DNA from 3 places in the Colwellia sp. SU-HH01172 genome. Region 1 is predicted to be linked to each of the others. Evidence: riboswitches for the same ligand, from Rfam matches in the RefSeq annotation. Region 1 holds a riboswitch; each other region holds the start of a gene.
What was found. Region 1 has a riboswitch for cobalamin ahead of cobT (nicotinate-nucleotide--dimethylbenzimidazole phosphoribosyltransferase). Riboswitches for the same ligand answer to the same signal wherever they lie in the genome.
Positions count from the first base shown of each region.

Region 2: linked by a shared signal. The riboswitch ahead of AC27JP_RS00300 (ABC transporter ATP-binding protein) and the one ahead of cobT (nicotinate-nucleotide--dimethylbenzimidazole phosphoribosyltransferase) in region 1 are both predicted to bind cobalamin.
Region 3: linked by a shared signal. The riboswitch ahead of bluB (5,6-dimethylbenzimidazole synthase) and the one ahead of cobT (nicotinate-nucleotide--dimethylbenzimidazole phosphoribosyltransferase) in region 1 are both predicted to bind cobalamin.

Region 1 covers NZ_BAAJMB010000007.1:183,879-190,455, reverse strand. The annotation lists gene AC27JP_RS17165 (cobyric acid synthase) at 1-777, opposite strand, end outside; gene cobU (bifunctional adenosylcobinamide kinase/adenosylcobinamide-phosphate guanylyltransferase) at 774-1,382, opposite strand; gene AC27JP_RS17155 (adenosylcobinamide-GDP ribazoletransferase) at 1,382-2,203, opposite strand; gene cobT (nicotinate-nucleotide--dimethylbenzimidazole phosphoribosyltransferase) at 2,193-3,260, opposite strand; cobalamin riboswitch at 3,421-3,616, opposite strand; gene AC27JP_RS17145 (histidine phosphatase family protein) at 3,781-4,419, opposite strand; gene AC27JP_RS17140 (HD domain-containing phosphohydrolase) at 4,580-5,602, shown strand; gene AC27JP_RS17135 (ABC transporter substrate-binding protein) at 5,630-6,577, shown strand, end outside.
Region 2 covers NZ_BAAJMB010000001.1:61,951-68,527, forward strand. The annotation lists gene lolD (lipoprotein-releasing ABC transporter ATP-binding protein LolD) at 1-599, opposite strand, end outside; gene AC27JP_RS00290 (lipoprotein-releasing ABC transporter permease subunit) at 649-1,884, opposite strand; gene AC27JP_RS00295 (M13 family metallopeptidase) at 2,292-4,358, shown strand; cobalamin riboswitch at 4,501-4,646, shown strand; gene AC27JP_RS00300 (ABC transporter ATP-binding protein) at 4,878-5,732, shown strand; gene AC27JP_RS00305 (FecCD family ABC transporter permease) at 5,729-6,577, shown strand, end outside.
Region 3 covers NZ_BAAJMB010000004.1:3,543-10,119, reverse strand. The annotation lists gene AC27JP_RS11635 (S8 family serine peptidase) at 1-1,620, opposite strand, end outside; gene AC27JP_RS11630 (S8 family serine peptidase) at 1,999-4,401, shown strand; cobalamin riboswitch at 4,573-4,801, shown strand; gene bluB (5,6-dimethylbenzimidazole synthase) at 4,842-5,627, shown strand; gene AC27JP_RS11620 (GGDEF domain-containing protein) at 5,668-6,577, opposite strand, start outside.

The DNA.
Region 1 (6,577 bases):
GCTCATATGTGGCAGCAAAGGTACAAAAATTTTAACCTTAGCTTGTGTGACTTTATTATCTAGCGCGACGGCATCTTCGGCATCTAACGCTAAGTCATGTAAATAAGGCAACACGCCTAATACAGGTTTCCCTGTGCGCTGTTCAAGCCAATCTAAGCCAGATTCTAATAACTTTATATCACCACGAAAACGGTTGATGATAAAACCTTTAACTCTTGCTTGTTCTGATTCCGACAATAATTCAAGCGTCCCCACCAAATGGGCAAATACGCCACCACGGTCAATATCTGCCACCAATAAAACCGGGCAATCTACTTTTTCGGCATAGCCCATGTTGGCAATATCATGAGCACGCAAGTTAATTTCTGCGGGGCTACCTGCTCCTTCAACTAACAGCACATCATGATCATTTGCCAAGCGCTGATGTGACTCAACCACCGCTTGCATCGCGAATTTTTTATAGTCGTGGTATTTACCCGCTTCCATGTTCGATAACGCTTTACCGTGCACAATTACTTGCGCGCCGGTATCACTGTTAGGTTTTAGCAAAATAGGGTTAAAATCAACGCGCGCTTCTACTTTTGCTGCAATCGCTTGTAATGCTTGTGCTCGGCCAATTTCACCGCCGTCTTTCGTTACTGCACTATTTAATGCCATATTTTGTGGTTTAAATGGCGCAACATTCACACCAGCATTAACTAATACTCGACATAGCCCGGCAACTAAGGTACTTTTTCCGGCGTCTGACGTTGTGCCTTGCACCATCAATGTTTTCACGATTTATCCTTGGTAGCGACAGGCGCTTTTAGTGATAAAGGCAAACCTGCCATCACAAATTCAACATTATCAGCAACTTTGGCAATGGCCTGATGTAACCAACCGGCTTGATCAACAAACTGGCGTGAAAGTTCACCCATCGGCACTATGCCGTGACCGACTTCGTTACTAACTAAGATAATTTCAACTCGCTGTTTTTTATTACTAGAGCGCAGTTTTATGCTTTCTAATTGTGCTAAAAATTGCTGTTTTTCTTGTTGCCAATAATCAAGATTACATTCTGAGGTATGACCCGCTTCAACATTGGGCTTACATAAACTATTACTGAGCCACAGTGTTAAACAATCAACCAATATACAGATATCTTGCTGACTATTTTCAATAACTGATGCTATGGTTTTGCCTAGCAATAATGGCGACTCTACTAGTTGCCAATGTTCAGGACGCTCAGCTTGATGTTGCGCAATGCGTTGCTGCATTTCACTATCAAAGGCTTGTGCGGTTGCGATATAAGTTACTGGTAGGTTTGATGACTTAGCATAACTTTCAGCCAATGAACTTTTACCAGAACGAGCGCCGCCTAAAATAAGCTGTATCTTATTCATTAACTCGCCCCTGTTAGCGACAATAAAGCAATATAAACAACGACTTCTGAAAGCTGCTGCGCTGCGCCTAAACAATCTCCGGTGTAGCCGCCTAGTTGTTTAGTGAACCAGAGTTTTAAACACCAGCGAGTAATGAGCAAAATAGCCACTAATTGCCAAGCCACGCTAAATGATAAAGTAAAGGTAATAACCACAGCGCTTGTTGCCAGCAAAATTAAATAACTATTGCTTGATAACACTTGTGCTAAGGGCTTAACTTTTGATGTCGCATCTTCGCTGACATAAGGCATATCAGCAATTAAACTGGTTGCTACAACACGGCTTAAACAATGCCCAAGCAATAGAACCGATAATATATTCAGTGCTTCTACAGATAAAAGCTCGTTGTTATTAACGTTGCCAACAAGAGCGGCTAAAGCTTGATACTTAACCATTAAAATGAAAAATAATGCCGCTGCACCGTAAGTGCCTAAACGGCTATCTTTCATGATATTAAGCTTGTTTTCGACCGTCCAACCGCCGCCGAAGCCATCCCAAACATCAGCCCAACCGTCTTCATGAAAAGCGCCGGTGAGCAATACACTGCAAAACATTGAAATTAAAAGTGCGATCTCGACAGGTAATAACATTGCACTAAGATAAAAAGCTACGGCTGAACAACCACCAATTAACACGCCAACTAAAGCAAAGTATCGACTGGCATTATTGAGCATTTCATCGTCAACATCAGCCTTGATGTTAACCGGAATACGGGTGAAAAAACTCAATGCTAATAACATCAAGTTATACTCTCTATTTACCACGCTAGTTTTAGGTAACATCAATTACCTCAGCATCGGCAAAGCTCGCCATGTCATTATAAAATCCAACAGCAGCTTGAATAATCGGTAATGCTAGCGCCGCACCCGTGCCCTCACCTAAACGTAATCCTAAGTTTAATAACGGTTTAACCGCTAACCATTGCAATATTTTTTGATGACCTTGCTCACCCGAACAATGGGCAAATACCATATAGTCTTTAACACTGGCATTGAGTTCAATCGCTAACATGGCAGCCGCCGTACAAATAAAGCCATCAACAATAATCAACATTTTGCTTTCTGCTGCCGCTAACATAGCGGCAGTCATTTGTACTACTTCAAAGCCACCTAAACAGCGTAAAATAGCTTTCGCATCCGTTAAATTTCCAGCATGTAAAGCTAATGCTTGTTCTATGACTTGTTGTTTCTTTTTAACTACCTCATCTGAAACACCAGTACCACGACCAACAACTTCGCTCGCTGGCACTTTCATTAACGCTGCCATAATGGCGGATGCAATCGTGGTATTGCCAATGCCCATTTCGCCAAAAGCGACAACGTTGCAGCCCGTTTGGCTAATATTGACTATATGCTGTTTAGCAAATTCAAAACCTTGTTCGACTTGCGCTTCAGTCATCGCCACTTGTTGGTTTATTGGTTTTGTGATGCTGCCTAAGCGCTGATTAATCACAGGCAGCGAAGCGGCCGGTGCATGTAAAATGCCGCAATCAACAACACTGAGTTGCCAACCAAATTGGCGACAAAATACATTTATAGCGGCACCACCGTTAGCAAAATTAGCCACCATTTGGCTAGTAACATCACTTGGCGCGATAGAGACATCTTGACTTGCAACACCATGATCACCAGCGAAAACCGTTAAATGGGGCGTGTTAATAGATAACTTTTGTTGTTCGAACTGTAGTGGGGTTAACTGATAGTTTGCAATTTGAATTTGTGCAATTTGTTTTGCGAGCAGTTCAAGATCACCCAAAGCCCCCAAGGGTTTAGTTTTACCATCGATTTTTGCTTGAATTTTTTCTGAGTTTTCACTGCTAAGCGCTTTAATATCAAACATTGCATCACCTAAGTAAAACCGAACAAATTGCTTAACAACTGCGCGGTATATTTTGATTAACGTCGAATATTATAAGAGCATGCCTGAATTGACTAATGACCTAACATTAGTAAACAACCGACAATATAACCTATGCTCGAGTAACCCGCTCGACGGTCTAATTAATGTCAATGATTATTCTGGTATCCTGACTTACAGCATCTCAATATATCCCTTCCCAAGTTATTTTTGCGCAAAACTTAGTGGTTAATATATCGCTCTGTTTACAGTTGCGGGCACAGTTGTGGACTTTCACCACATTCCCAGTTTCATTCAATTTACCACGCATTCAAGGTAATAAAAAAATGAAAATTAATATGACATTATTAAATTTATGGCGCGATTATCGACAGCTAGGGGAAAATAGCAAGGTTTATTTTTATCTCAGTTATGTCAGAAAAACATAAAAATGTTTTAAATCAGTTTATTGCCTAAAACGTGGCTATTGCCTTCATACTAAAGGACTAGCATATCAAACTAGCTAAAGCATTAATTTAGGCCAAGCTTTGCCCGTGCTATCAATAAAAACTTGCAGACGAATTAACCCACCATATGGCACGTCAAGTTGGGTCATATGCGCAGTTCCCGGCAAAGGCAAACCTAAAACTTTAGCCAATATATAGCGAATAACGCCGCCATGGCTCAGCACTAAAATATTTTCTGACTTTGTTACTTGGCTTAGTTCGGTAATTTGCTGCAATATTTGTTGCCAGAAATCATCAACCCTAGTGGTAAAATCTATCATGGTTTCACCATTAGGTGGAGAGCACTGCCAAGGGTTTTGCCAAAATGCACCTAATGTCGGCGTTTCCTCATTTAATAGCTTGCGTTCTTGCCACAAGCTTTCATAATCTTGCCCGTCCCAATCACCGAAATTCATTTCTTTTAACTGTGCTAAAACTTGCAATGAAAGCTGATTTTTTCGACAGAACTGCTCAGCAAAAGCTTGGCAGCGAACCAGTGGCGAGCTATAACAATGAGAAATTATCGGTAATTTGCCAACAGCATCGTTAAGCTGTTGCTTACCGCATTCAGAAAGGGCTATATCAGTATGTCCACAAAGAATTCCGCTTTGCACAAGCTCTCCATGACGTAGCAAATAAATATTAAATTCTGACAAGCTAATTTTCCACTGCGGCTAAATACGTTTTTAACAGTGTAACAAATAAGCCGTTAACGAAAATTAAATTAATAAAATTCTTCGCTATTTATTGTCTGTAGAACACCTTACTGCTATGTTTTACTTATAGAATATTGGAAATTTTATAATGGACCTTGGCATGAAAGATACGGCAACAATCTTAGTCGTCGACGACGCCCCTGAAAACATTGATGTTTTAGTTGGAATATTAAAACCGAGTTATCAACTCAAGGTTGCTCGCGATGGTGAAATGGCCATCAAGATTGCAAACGTCAGACCGCGACCTGATTTAATTCTACTCGATATTATGATGCCAGGAATCGATGGTTACGAAACCTGTAAACGCCTAAAATTAGACATTGTCACTCGCGATATTCCGATTATTTTTATTACCGCAAAAATTTCCGTAGAAGATGAAGCTCGTGGCCTATCATTAGGGGCGGTTGATTATATTGCTAAGCCCGTTAATCCTGCGATTGTCATGCAACGAGTCAAAACTCATTTATCATTAAGCAACCAAAAGCGTGAACTATATCAACAAGTTAAATTGCAGACATTAGAACTCATTAGCACCCGTAACAATATTATTGAAAAGCTAGGCCGAGCCGCCGAGTTTAAAGATAATGAAACCGGCAATCATGTTAAACGTATGAGTAAGTATGCCTACGTACTTGCCAATGCCTTAGGCATGGGAGAGTCGACAGCTGACATGTTAAAGAATGCGGCACCTATGCATGATATTGGTAAAATTGGCGTGCCTGATCACATTCTTAAAAAGGCCGGTAAGCTTAACGATGAAGAATGGCAAATAATGAAAGAGCATGCCGCTTTCGGTGGTGAGATATTAGATGAGAAAGACCCGTCACCATTAATGGAAATGGCAAAAGCCGTGGCAATAACACACCACGAAAAATGGGATGGCAGTGGTTACCCTAACGGTCTAAAAGCAGATAAAATTCCATTGGTTGGTCGCATTGTAGCTATTGCCGATGTTTTCGATGCTCTAACGTCATCACGTCCATATAAACCGGCGTGGACTATCGAAAGTACAATTGAGCTGATTAAAAATGAATCAGGCAAACATTTTGACCCCGAACTAGTTACTTGTTTTCTAGAAAACTTAGATGAAATACTTGCGATTAAAGCGCAATTTTCTGAATAAAACATCATCGTTGAGTAAGCAAATAATATGCTAAATTTCATCCGTATTAAAAATAGCCTTTTCGGACTGCTTTGGACACTGCTTTTAACCTTCGGCGGTCAAAGTTTTGCTCAAGAACTCGACAAAATATCCATTCAACTCAACTGGTCTCATCAATTTCAATTTGCCGGTTACTATGCCGCAAAAGAACAGGGTTTTTATCAAGAGCTCGGGTTAGATGTTGAGCTTCGAGAGTATAACGGTAAAGGCTCTATCGAAGATTATGTTATTGACGGCAGAGCCCACTACGGCATCAATGACTCCAGTTTAATTGTTGCTAAAAGCAAGGGCAAAGCTATTGTTATTGTCGCGCAAATATTCCAACACTCTCCTTCCACCCTTGCAACGTTAAAATCTTCTAATATCTCTAGCCCTTTCGACTTAATCGGCAAGCGCATCATGGTTGACTCCACCAGCGAAAATTATGCGCCTATTTTAGCCATGTTAAAACAAGCACAAGCCAAAGACTCGGCGTTTAACTGGCAAGAAGAAAGCTATCAGTTTTCGGCCTTAGAAAATGGCGATACTGATGCCATATTAATTTACAGCACCGATGAACCTTTTAAGTTTGATCAAGAAAATATTGATATCTTTATTCTTGACCCTAGAGACTACGGCATTGATTTTTATGGCGATAATTTATTTACCAGTGAAGATGAAGTAAAGAATAATCCACAACGTGTGCAAGCGGTTCGCCAAGCTACTATTAAAGGTTGGCAATATGCCCTCAATCACAAAGCTGAGCTGATTGAACTCATTGAAAAGAAATACAACAGTCAAGCTAAGTCTCATGAACATTTAGTCTTTGAAGCAAATGAAATTAGTAAAATAATATTGCCGAAATTTATTCCTATCGGCTCTGTCGCTCGCACGCGCATGGAAAAAATAACCGAAATTTACCATCAACTTGGCATGATATCGTCGCCAATATTGCCG
Region 2 (6,577 bases), on a different contig from region 1:
TCGGCGGTATCAAAGTCTAAATTTCCTGTTGGCTCATCTGCTAACACAAGTGACGGTTTAGTAACGAGCGCTCTTGCGATTGCGACACGTTGTCGCTCACCGCCAGATAATTCAGACGGACGATGATGACCACGATGCGCTAAGCCAACCTCTGCTAGCATTGCTTTCGCTTGTGCCAAAGCAAGCTTAGGCTTGTCGCCACGGATCAATAGCGGCATCGCGACATTTTCTTCTGCGGTAAATTCCATCATTAAATGGTGAAACTGATAAATAAAACCTATCTGCTGATTACGAAAGCTAGCCCGTTGTTTTTCAGACAACTGATGGATATTAATGCCATTAATAAAAACCTCTCCTGAGCTTGGCGTATCTAAAGCGCCTGCCAAATGTAAAAAGGTACTTTTACCACAACCCGAACTGCCGACAATAGCAACAAGCTCTCCGGCTTTTACCGCTAAGTTTAGTTCTGCCAGCACTTGGGTTTTAATCGCTCCTTGCTGATAAACTTTGCTTAGTTTTCGACACTCTAAACCCAGAGTGAGATCATTGTTTTTATTGACACTATTAACGTCACTTGCCGCATTTTCTGGTTCTAGCATATTTTCCATGTCAGTTACTTTTTCACTCGCTACTTTATTCTCTATTTTATTATTCATTTCTCAATACCTCGGCAGGCTGAGTTTGTGCCGCCCGATAAGCCGGATAAAGTGTCGCAATAAAGCTCATTAACAAGGCTGAAAGCACAATAATTGCAATATTGATGAGATCAAGGGCTATAGGTAACTCTTGCCCTGCCCCCAGCAAACTGACGCCAAGCATAGCAAATATGGTATTCAAGTTAAGCGTTAAAACAACACCAAAAGTAACGCCTAATACCACGCCCCAAATACCATTGGTTAAGCCTTGAGTAATGAATATTTTTACGATACCTGTGCGATCTAATCCAAGGGTTTGCAAAATACTGATTTCTCCCTGCTTATCTATCACCACCATCACTAACGCAGAAACTATGTTAAAAGCCGCAACGGCCACTATCAAACTTAACATCAGCCACATCATATTTTTTTCCATACTCACGGCCGCAAATAATGCGCCTTGGCTTTCTTGCCAACTAACATAATTAAATTGTGGATAGCTGATGTTTAGTTGGTTAATGACCGTCTTCGCATTAAAAGCGTCATTTAAATACAACCTAAGTTGCTCAACGCCATCACCTTTTTTGCGGTGTAATTTAGCGCCATCTTTAATATGTATATAAACCATAGACTCATCTACCTGTGAACCAACATTGAAAATTCCAACAATGGTAAATGCTCTATGCACGGGTACACGTCCCATTGGGGTAAATAAGGTCTTATTCGGTAAAGTTAAACGTACAGTATCACCTAAACCAACATTCAAATTGCGCGCGAGTGCTTGCCCTAAAACAAGCCCAAAGGGTTTATCGGAAAGTTGCTTCAAATCGCCATATTCCATAGCACTATGGATAATATTATGCTGTTCGTATTCAGGCATAATACCGTGAATTAACACTCCCTGTAATGCTGACTTTGACTGGATCAAGGCTTCGCTTTCTTGAAATGGTGTCACGTGTTTTACCGTGGGTAAGGCAACCAGTTCGGCCTGCAATTGTCGCCAATTTTTTAATTGACTATTGCTGCGCTGCTCACTGTCTTGGGAGATTAAAATATGAGGAACAAGTCCGAGAACACGACGTTTTTGCTCTTGCTCTAAGCCGTCCATTACCGAAACCACGGTAATTAATGAGGCGACACCAAGCACAATACCAATAATAGAGAAAAAGGTAATAAAGGAGACAAAGCCTTTACCATGATTGCTGCGGCTGTATCTTAAGCCGATGTAGACACTAACAGGTTGAAACATTAATCCTTTCTTCACCTAAAAAATGGCAAAACGCCAAGACAAATTTGCCAGAGAGCATAGCACAGCTTAATGAAATATGACTGGCCTGTTTGTTAACTTTTCCCCATTTAACGAGAATTATCAATAGAGTTGACAAAATCGATAACAAAAGTGATGTTACGTGAGATAAACAGCACCATAACTTATCCACATTCCCCTTGCTAAATGAATTTACATTAAAGAGTAAAGCACTTAATTAACAATTAATTAAACTAAAAACACCGCCGACACTATTGATATGTAAATATTAGAATACAAGCATTACATTAGAATATGTAATCAAAGGTTTCATTTCACTAGTAAATAGCGCCGAGAATCATTAGTATCGCTGGGTTAACAAAAATATTCTTAAAAACTGTGAGTGTAGAATGAAAACTATAATAACAAGTGCAGTATGCACATCTTTACTGTTTATTGCTGGCTGTAATAACGACACCAGTACAACAACAGTTGCTGAAACTCCTGCGATGCAGAAAACAGCCTTAGCCTCAGGTATTGACAAAGCCAACATGGACTTAACCGTTCGTCCTCAAGATAACTTTTACCGCTATGTTAATGGCGCTTGGTTAAATACAAATGAAATTCCAAGTGACAAAACCTCGATTGGCTCTTTTTACGACTTACGTGATGAAGCGGACGACAATGTCAAAGCCATTATTGAAGAACTTGCCGCGACTGAAAATCTGAAAATGGGTAGTGACGAGCAAAAAGTTGCAGACTTATTCCGCTCTTACATGAATACAGAAGCACGTGATACGGCAGGCATTGCGCCAGTGCAAGCTATACTTGATAACATTAACGGTTTGAAAGACAAGAATGAATTAGCAGCATTTTTTGGTGAAAATCAAAAAATTGGTGTCGGTAGCCCATTAGCATTTTACATCAGTGTTGACGCAAAAGACTCCACTCGCTACGCCACGCACGTTTGGCAAAGTGGTTTAGGCTTACCTGATAGAGATTACTATTTTAACGAAGCCGATCGCTTTACAAAATTACGCGAAGGTTATGTTGCACATATTGAAAACATGTATAACTTAGCTGGCCTACAAGATGGCAAAGCTGCCGCAGAAACTATTATGGCGCTTGAAACAAAATTAGCTGGTTTTCATTGGACAAAAGTTGAATCTCGTGACAGCACAAAACGTTACAACAAATTTGACGTTGCCGATTTAAACACAGTAACAGATGCTTTTAACTGGACTGCTTATCTTGAAGCTCAAGGTGCAGCTGCTCAGAAAGATCTGATTGTTAATCAACCTTCATTCGTTAAAGGTTTTGGTGAAACATTTGCAGAAACTTCTTTGGCTGATTGGAAAACCTACTTAACCTTCCACACCCTTAGTAACTTTGCTGGTTCACTAACAAGTGCATTAGATAAAGAAAACTTTGACTTTTACTCAAAGCAATTAAGTGGTCGCAAAGAACAACGTCCAATGTGGAAACGTGGTGTTGCAGTAGTTAATAGCAACTTAGGTGAAGTTATCGGTAAAGTTTATGTTGGCCGTCACTTTAAACCTGAAGCTAAAACCCGTATGACGCAACTTGTTGAAAACTTGCGCGGCGCATATGGCGCAAGCATCGATGAATTAGAGTGGATGTCTGACGCAACGAAAAAAGCAGCACATGTAAAATTAGCTAGCTTTGATCCTAAAATCGGTTATCCAAATAAATGGGAAGATTACTCTAAACTTGTCATTAAAAGTGATGACTTAGTCGGCAACAAAATGCGTTCTGGCATTGTTGCTCATCAAAAAGAAGTGGCTAAGCTTGGCGGCCCAATCGATAGACAAGAATGGGGCATGACACCTCAAACCGTAAATGCTTATTACAACCCAACTAAAAATGAGATTGTCTTCCCAGCAGCTATTTTACAACCGCCATTTTTCAACTTAGCAGCAGATGACGCAGTTAACTACGGCGGCATTGGCGCAGTTATTGGCCATGAAATGGGCCACGGCTTTGACGACCAAGGTAGCAAATACGATGCTGACGGCAACATGCGTAACTGGTGGACTGAAGAAGATTTAGCGGCCTTTAAAGTGCGTGCTGATAACTTAGTTGCGCAATACGATAACTATGCCGTATTCGATGACTTAAACGTAAATGGCTCTTTAACATTAGGCGAAAACATCGGTGATTTATCAGGTGTCACTATTGCTTATAAAGCTTACAAAGCATCACTAAATGGTAAAGAAGCAGAAGTTATTGAAGGCTTAACTGGCGACCAACGTTTCTTCATGGGCTATGCACAAGTATGGCGCGGAAAAATGGTCGAGAAATCACTACGTAACCGCGTAGCGACTGACCCACATTCGCCAGGCGAGTTCCGCGCATTAGGCTCATTATCAAATATGCCTGAATTCTACAGTGCATTTGACGTAAAAGAAGGTGACGCTATGTATATCGCACCAGAAAAACGCGTTAAAATTTGGTAAGCATTGCCCTAATAGCAATAAAATTACATCAATAACAAAAGGAGTCTAATGGCTCCTTTTTAATTTCGTTTCGTTGCACTAGCAAGCAACTAGCGGGTTGGTTTTCATTGTAAAGCGTTGCACATACACGTAAAATCGACCGACAATTAAATGATATTTTCAACACTCGAATGCGAAATTCTCCGTTGAATGATAGGGAACACGGTTAGAATCCGTGACTGTACCCGCAACTGTACATAGTGTTTGTATTTTTCACTAAAAGTCAGGACACCTAGTATCATGATGGTCAATAACCAAAACATTAACACCGTGCGGGAATACACGAGAGTTACTATTGCCGCTATGGCACATGTCACTTATCTTTTATTTTCAGCACGTTATAACTCAACACTATTAAGTTATTAAAACGGATGCCTGACAGCAAATGAAAACAGTAAATAGTATATTTCTGATGATTAACGTCAGTGCTACTTGCATCGTTAACAACACAAATCACAACCCTAGAGTTAACGGCTAACCATGGCTAATTTATTAACGGTAAGTAATATTTCTTGGCAAGTTGAGCAGCAAACTATCCTCGATGATGTTTCATTTACCGTCAATCAAGGCGATATTATTGGCATTATTGGCCCTAACGGCGCCGGCAAAACTTCTTTATTAAAGTGCTTGCTCAATCAATATAAAAACTGGCATGGCAATATAAAGCTTAAGAATAAGAGCCTACATGAGTATAAGCCAAAAGAGCTCGCACAAATATTTTCTCTAGTTGTACAAAAATCACCGCCAATATTTGATTTAAAAGTTTACGACGTCGTTAGAATGGGGCTCTTACCCTACAAAACATTGTTTGCCCGTGATACTGACGTAGATAAAAAAGAAATATTACTAGCCTTAGAAAAAGTAGGTTTAACCAAGAGTAAAAATAAGTTTTTTAATACCTTGTCTGGTGGTGAGCAACAACGAGTACTAATCGCAAAAGCTTTAGTGCAAAAAGCTAAAATATTAATACTTGACGAACCAACTAATCATTTAGATATTTTTTATCAACATCAAGTATTGCAACTGGTTAAAGCTCTCAACATTACGGTGATTATGACCATACATGACATTAACTTAGCGGCGCAATACTGCAATAGATTATTGATATTAGACCAAGGAAAATTAGTCTTAGATAGCCAAATAGATCAGGCACTGAACCCAAGTGTATTAAGTAAGGTTTTTGGTTTACCTTGTTATCGAGAAGATGCCAAACATTGCGGTTTTCCACGTATTTACTTTTATCCCGAAAACACAGCACATTGGGCCGAACAAACATCAAGATTCAATGTTATGCCTAACAGTTCAAATAACAAAAAGTTAGGTGAACTTAAATGAGATTATTAACAGCATTTAAAGGTAAAACCGTCTGGGTTTTTAGCTGCTTAATAGCCATTACCTTTTGTTCTATCGTTGCCGCCATTACCTTTGGGCCGGCAGAAATAACCAGCACAAACATTTTACAGTGTGTGCTCAGCAGTTGCGCATCACCCATGCATGATATGGTAATTTGGCAAGTGAGAATTCCTCGGGTACTGGTTGGTTTAGTCGCAGGTATGGGGCTAGCTTGTGCAGGGGCAATACTACAAAATGTTACTCGTAATCCGCTTGCCGACCCCTATTTATTTGGCATAATTTCTGGTGCTGGGTTGGGAGCCACTATAGCCACTTTAGTGCTTAGTGAAGAGCAAATGTTGGCGCTACCATTAGCGGCATTTCTTGGCGCACTATTTTCCGTTATTTTTGTTTTTGGTATTGCAACCCTGTTGCGCAACATGAATCATTTACTGTTAACTGGCGTTGCCGTATCTTTTATGCTCGGCTCTATTAGCCATTTTCTGCTTTATTTAGGAGATCCATTTGCCACCAATCGCGTTATTTTTTGGTTAATGGGCAGTTTAACTCGGGTGGAAATGTTCCACTTTTACTTGATCAGCGCTATGGTCATCATCACGTTAATAACAATCTTCGCCCTTCATCGGCAAATAGATGCACTACTACTTGGGGATGAAAGCGCCGCAAGTCTTGGTGTTAACGTTGATAAATTACGTATTATTTTACTTGCCTTATGTGCAGCAATTACCGCTACCATTGTTGCCTATTGCGGTGGTATTGGCTTTGTCGGCTTAATGATCCCGCATATTGTTAGGCAACTCGTTGGCGTGACAACTATGCCACTGATA
Region 3 (6,577 bases), on a different contig from region 1:
ATAACCGTTAGTTGCTAGACTAATATCTCCACTTGGAGGAGTAACTCCGCCGCCACAACCATTAGCAGTTAAGTAATCGTTAGCAGCTTTTGCTTGTGCAATACCGTGACCAAAATGAACATCATGGCCGACAGCTCCGCTATCTAATGCGGTAGCTTTTAGTGCATCACGAATTTCAGTGCCGGTACAGTTGTTATGATTTGACCAAACTAAAGCCGCAATACCTGAAACTGCAGGAGTTGCCATTGAAGTACCAGTCATAAGACCATAATCACTCGTGCCAATAAATACATTAGCGGTAGTTGCTGCTAGTAACGCAGAGCGATCTTCAAATGCTGCACCTGCAGCTGGGATAGAAGTTGCGTTAGTGTCACCCAAAGTTGCGTATAACATGCCCGCTTCATTGTTAATGATAATTGCGCCAATACCGCCTGAGTTTTCACAGTTTTGTACTTTGTCGTGGAATGAAATATTACCACGGTCAATGACACAAACATTGCCATTAGCGCCAGAATCTGTGGCTTCAGCAGTTCCCATGTAATATGTATTACCGCTAGCATTACCGGCATTTTCCATTGCAGAAGAAGCAAAAGCTTGGCCGTCAGCACTCACTGTAGAGTTTGTTGCCATATCCGCGGGATACGTTGATAAAACATCGACACCACCGGCAGTAATTTCTACACAGACAGTTTCATCAGTGGTTGTCGTTTGCTTCTTACCTCTGCCTGTAGTTACTGTACAGCTTGGATATTGAGATTCAGTATAACGATCATTATTGTTGTCATTACCACCAACCATCATTACTGATGAGTAACCTGCTGGGTATGAGCGTACATCGTTACCATCGTTACCAGCTGCCGCTACAACTAAACCACCTGCTTCAGTAAATGCTTTAAAAGCGTTCTCTTCTGTGCTGTTAGCACCACCACCACCTAAACTCATGCTAATAATATTTGCGCCCGCATCAGCACACTTATCTGCCGCATATGCTAAGTCAGAAGAATAGCCCCAACCATCAGCATTGAAAACTTTCACAATATGCATATCAACACCAGGTGCCATGCCTACAACACCTATATTGTTATCTGCAGCACCGATAGTACCGGCAACATGTGTCCCATGCGGTCCACCATGCTCATCCCAATTTCCAGTTCCAGAGTCGTTATCACCGGTAATATTATTCCAGATAAAATCTGGGTTTGAACGATCTAAACCAGAGTCAATCACACAAACTTTCATACCGGCATTGGCATTAAATGAAACTTGATCAGCTTGAGATTGATAGACAGAATAAGGTGTTAATTGCTCTAACATAGGGTTGCCTGAATCATCACTAAATGCTGACATGAGTTCACGCTTTTGATCCACTTCAATAAGTTGAACATGTGGGTTATTCATTAAACCTTTAACATCTTCCAAGCTCTTACCTTTAAAGGAAGCGGCAAAATAGCCATTACCATCTATTTTCATTTCAGCGTTTAACTTTTTGGCTAACGCTTTAACAATTCCTTTTTTACTTTCGTCAACCTTTATTATGTAGCGCTCATCACTCGCATTAGCAGTAAATGCCGATGTAATTGCAATTGCAATTATAGAACTTGTAAATTTAGAAATTTTCATAGATGCTCCAGGTGTCTCTACATTAAATTAAGTTTTATTATAATTATTTAATCATTTTGCTAACTTCAAGCCTGAATGGCTTGTTTGACCTTCGATACTAGCAGCACTGAAAATCCTCCCTAGTACAAATGCGACAACTTTTCGTAATTTTACGACCATAACAATAAAAACACCTCAATATCAAACACTTAAGCGAATTCGATATTTTTACCTCTGTCGTTTTTTTATGATTATTAGTCTTGGATTTGCTATTACCAATTTAAAAATGAAGCCATGATGGTTGCCGATGAATAATTCATCAACTAATAACAAAAATGCGTCCGATGTCTCCGCTATCGATTCATTCAGCGCAACAAATGCAAATGCAGAGGAATTCAAATGAGAAACAATCAGAAATTAGGTTTAAGCGTACTTGCGCTGTCTATTATGGCAGCTACCAGTAACGCTCAAACATTTGAAGCAGCTGAGTTACAAGCTGTGCCAGTAAATGCAAACAACACTATGACCGCCGTTAACTCTGATTTTAGTCAATGGCGAGAAAGTCAAAAATTTCAGAGTCATGACTTTACCGATCGTATTATTGTTAAATACAAAAATGGCTTTGAAGCACAAACCTTAAGCAATTTTTCTTCAGAAAAAGCGATGCCAGCCGGTTTAGCGAAAAAAGCGGGTCATAGCTTAAAACACTTGAAGAAACTTAAGAATGGCCGTCATGTTATTTCTTTAGGAAAGCAAAAACACGTTAATGACGTTCAAGCTATGGTAAACGAATTGAACAGTCATGCTGATGTTGAATTTGCAGAACCTGATTATAAGCGTTACTTAATGGCGCAAAATCAACCTTGGGGTATCTCAGATACTCAATCTGATTTAGTTTCAGATAATGATGCTGCCAACATGACGGTTTGTATTATTGATTCAGGTTATGAGCGTGCCAATCCAGATTTAAATGCTAACAACGCTACAGGTACTAACAACTCAGGTACGGGTAACTGGTACCAAAACGGTGGTTCACATGGAACTCATGTTGCAGGTACTATCGCGGCGGTAAATAACTCGGAAGGTGTTGTCGGTATTATGCCAAATACCAACGTTAACTTGCACATTGTTAAAGTATTTAACGAAGCAGGTTGGGGTTACACGGGTGAATTAGTTGATGCGGTAGACACTTGTGTCAATAACGGTGCTAAAGTGATTAATATGAGCCTAGGCGGTTCAGGTTCAAGTAACGCCGAACGTAACTCTTTACAAGCTGCCGCTGATGCAGGTGTTTTACTTATTGCTGCATCAGGTAACGATGGTGATTCATCATTATCTTACCCAGCATCTTACGATTCAGTAATGGCAGTAGGCGCACTTGATCAAGGTCGTCAACATGCAGAATTCTCTCAATACACATCTCAAGTTGAAATATCAGCACCAGGCGAAGCAATTCTATCGACTGTTGCTGGCGATGGTCGTTTAGGTTACATCACTTTAGGTTCAACAACTTATGGTAATGATGAAGTTGTACCACAAACTCATTACATTCAAAGTGGTGGCAGCTTTACCGTAAGTAACGTAAATAGTTCAGCAAATGGCGTATTAGCCGCTTGTACTCTTTCAGGTAGCAGCTACAGCTGTTCAAACGTATCAGGTAACATTTGTTTAGCTGAACGTAACGATAACCAAATAGGTAGTAATTATCCTGAAATAAACCCAGCGAAAGCTTGTGCTGACGCAGGAGCTTCGGGTGTTATCGTTTATAGTAATAGCGCTCGTCCAGGCCTACAAAATCCATTTCTAGTTGATGCTAACTCTGACGTAACAGTGCCAACAGTTTCTGTAAACCGTGAGTTAGGTTTGCAATTGATGGGACAACTAGGTACGAATGCTAACTTAAATGTTGTCGGCGACCAAGATTACGCTTATTACAATGGTACTTCGATGGCGACTCCTCACGTTACTGGCGTTGCGGCGTTAGTTTGGAGCAACAACCCTGACTGTACAGCAACACAAGTACGTGATGCATTAAAAGCAACAGCGATTGATTTAGATGTTGCGGGTCGTGATGACAAAACAGGTTACGGTTTAGTACAAGCAAAAGCAGCGTCAGACGCGTTAGCAGCAAGTTGTACGACAACAACACCTCCTACTGGTGGCGACGTACTAGAAAATGGCGTAGCTAAAACAAATTTAGCCGGCGCTAAATCAGAAGAATTAAGCTTTACTATGGAAGTACCTGCAGGTGCTACTGGCTTAAGTTTTGATATGTCTGGCGGCACAGGTGATGCAGATCTTTACGTGAAATTTGGTTCAGCACCAACAACGTCTAGTTATGACTGTCGTCCATATGCTGGTGGTAACTCAGAGTCATGTCCAATTGCAACGGCACAAGCTGGCACTTACCATGTGAAAGTTATTGGTTACTCTGCCTTTACGGGTGTTAGCCTAACAGGTAGTTTCACTGAAGGTTCTACTGGCGGTGGCGGTGCTACAGGTGGCAGTGCTTCAGTAACTGATATCAGTGTTGCACGTCGTGCTTGGACATACTACACCATTGATGTACCAGCAGGCATGGCGACTCTTGATTTCAATATGAGTGGTGGTACAGGTGATGCAGACATGTACATTCGTCGTGGTGCACAACCAACATCATCTACTTATGACTGTCGTCCATATGAAAGTGGTAATACCGAATCATGTTCATTCACTAACCCAACAGCTGATACATGGCACATAGGTATCTATGGATACTCAGCAGCAAGCGGTGTTAGTTTAGACGTAACATATAACCCGTAGGTTAAACTAAAACCCAACTAGTGTTTATTTAGGGAAGGTACTTCATTGTGCTTTCCCTTTTTTTATTTATAACCCCTTCCCCCCTTTTCACATCTTCCAGAGACAATAATTGATTTTAATTAAGTTGATTTAATATAGCGTTTTTCAATTTCAATACTCAATGCTATAGTGCCGACGAAATTATTTTTAGGTGCTTGCCGCTTTACTTTTTATTTTGTAGAGACCAAGAGAATAGGGAAATTGGTGTAACTCCAATACGTGCCCAACGCTGTAATGACATATGAGTTCGAATATAACCACTGGTAGTCTTGCTGGGAAGGTTTCGAATATTGTTTATATCACAATAGCTGAATATAAACCTTGTCTTAGTCAGAAGACCTGCCTAGAAATACAAATAAAGCGAAAGGCCGATCGCTTCTAAATCCATTAAGGGGAATACTTTGGATTTCAAAAACACGAGTACAGCTCAAGAGCAACCATTTCAGTCTCAACATCAGCACGGTTTAAGTGAACAAGAACAGCACGGTTTATATAAAGCCATTTTCAATCGCCGTGATGTTCGCGGACAATTTCTACCTAAAGCGATCCCTAAGCAAGTGTTAAGCCGTCTACTTTATGCTGCACATCACGCACCATCAGTAGGATTTATGCAACCTTGGAATTTTATCGTTATTCAATCACCGGACGTTAAAAAGAAAATCCATCAAGACTTCACCCTTGCCCATCAAGAGGCACAAACAATGTTTGCCGCTGACAAGCAAGATAAATACAAAAACTTAAAGCTTGAAGGAATTATTGAATCTCCAATAAACATTTGTATAACTTGCGATCGTAAACGCACAGGTAAAGCCGTTATTGGCCGAACACATATGAAAGAAATGGACCTATATAGCTCAGTATGTGCGGTACAAAATTTTTGGTTGGCTGCACGCACAGAAGGTATCGGTGTTGGTTGGGTGTCAATTTTGCATCATGATGCGTTAAAGAACATCCTTTCATTACCTGAGCACGTCGTTCCTATTGCTTATTTGTGCTTAGGGTATGTTAGTCATTTTCACGAAAGGCCGGAGCTTGAAACGGCAAATTGGTTACCACGTAGAGCTATCGACGAACTCGTCAGTTTTAATTCATGGGGACAAGAGGCTAGTAACAGTGAAGAAAACGAGCTGATTAACCAATTACAGGCAGATCAATCATTTCCACAATCCTTTATTAATAAGAATTAAAGCCTACTTCTGCTTAGCTATAGCATCAACTAAAAGCGTTTTATAGACAAACGCTTTTATTTCTACCACTGTTTTTTGCCTGATACAGTGCAGTATCGGCTTGTTCAAATAATGCCATCCAATTAAGTTCATCTTGTCGTTGAGCAACACCAATTGAAACCGATATTTTTGGTAAATACGCTTTAGAGTCTCGTTGCATTAATTTCAATTCAGCTATGGCTAAACGTATTTTTTCGGCAATTTCATGAGCTTGCGTCATAGTTTTATTCACCATAACCACCACAAACTCCTCGCCACCAAATCTAACCGCAATATCTTGATCAGAAATACTTGTTTTTATTACTTTTGCAATTCGCTGAATAACTTTATCACCAATGAAATGGCCAAATTGATCATTAATATTTTTGAAGTGATCAATATCTATCGCTAAAGATGAATGCACCTGTTCAATATCTAATTCTTGTAATTTAACATCGCAACCACGGCGATTAAACAACCCTGTTAAAGAATCCACAATGGCCTCATGCCTTGCGGCTTCCAACTTAGCTTTTAAAAAGCTCACTTCACCGCAAGCATGCGTTAACTCTAATGATAAGTCACTATGCTGTTGCTGAGACGCGGTAATGCTACTCATTAAAAAGGTAACAATATTTTGCATCGATTTATGATATTCGTGCTTGGAAAGTGCTCTTTCAGCCTTTTTAAGGTTTGATGCAACAACTTTATCACTATCGACTTGAGAATTAATTTTCGCTAATGTTGATGTTAACGATTTTTCTATCGGGTCCAGTATTTGTTTATCTATAGCATGAGAATTTGAAATATACTTTTCGAATAAACCTTCCATAAAAGTTAGATCGACTTCTTGATATGTTTGCACATGCCGATCTAATTCGGCGCTTAACTTTTCATTACGCTTACTAACGTGTAAGTAGACAACCGAATAATTT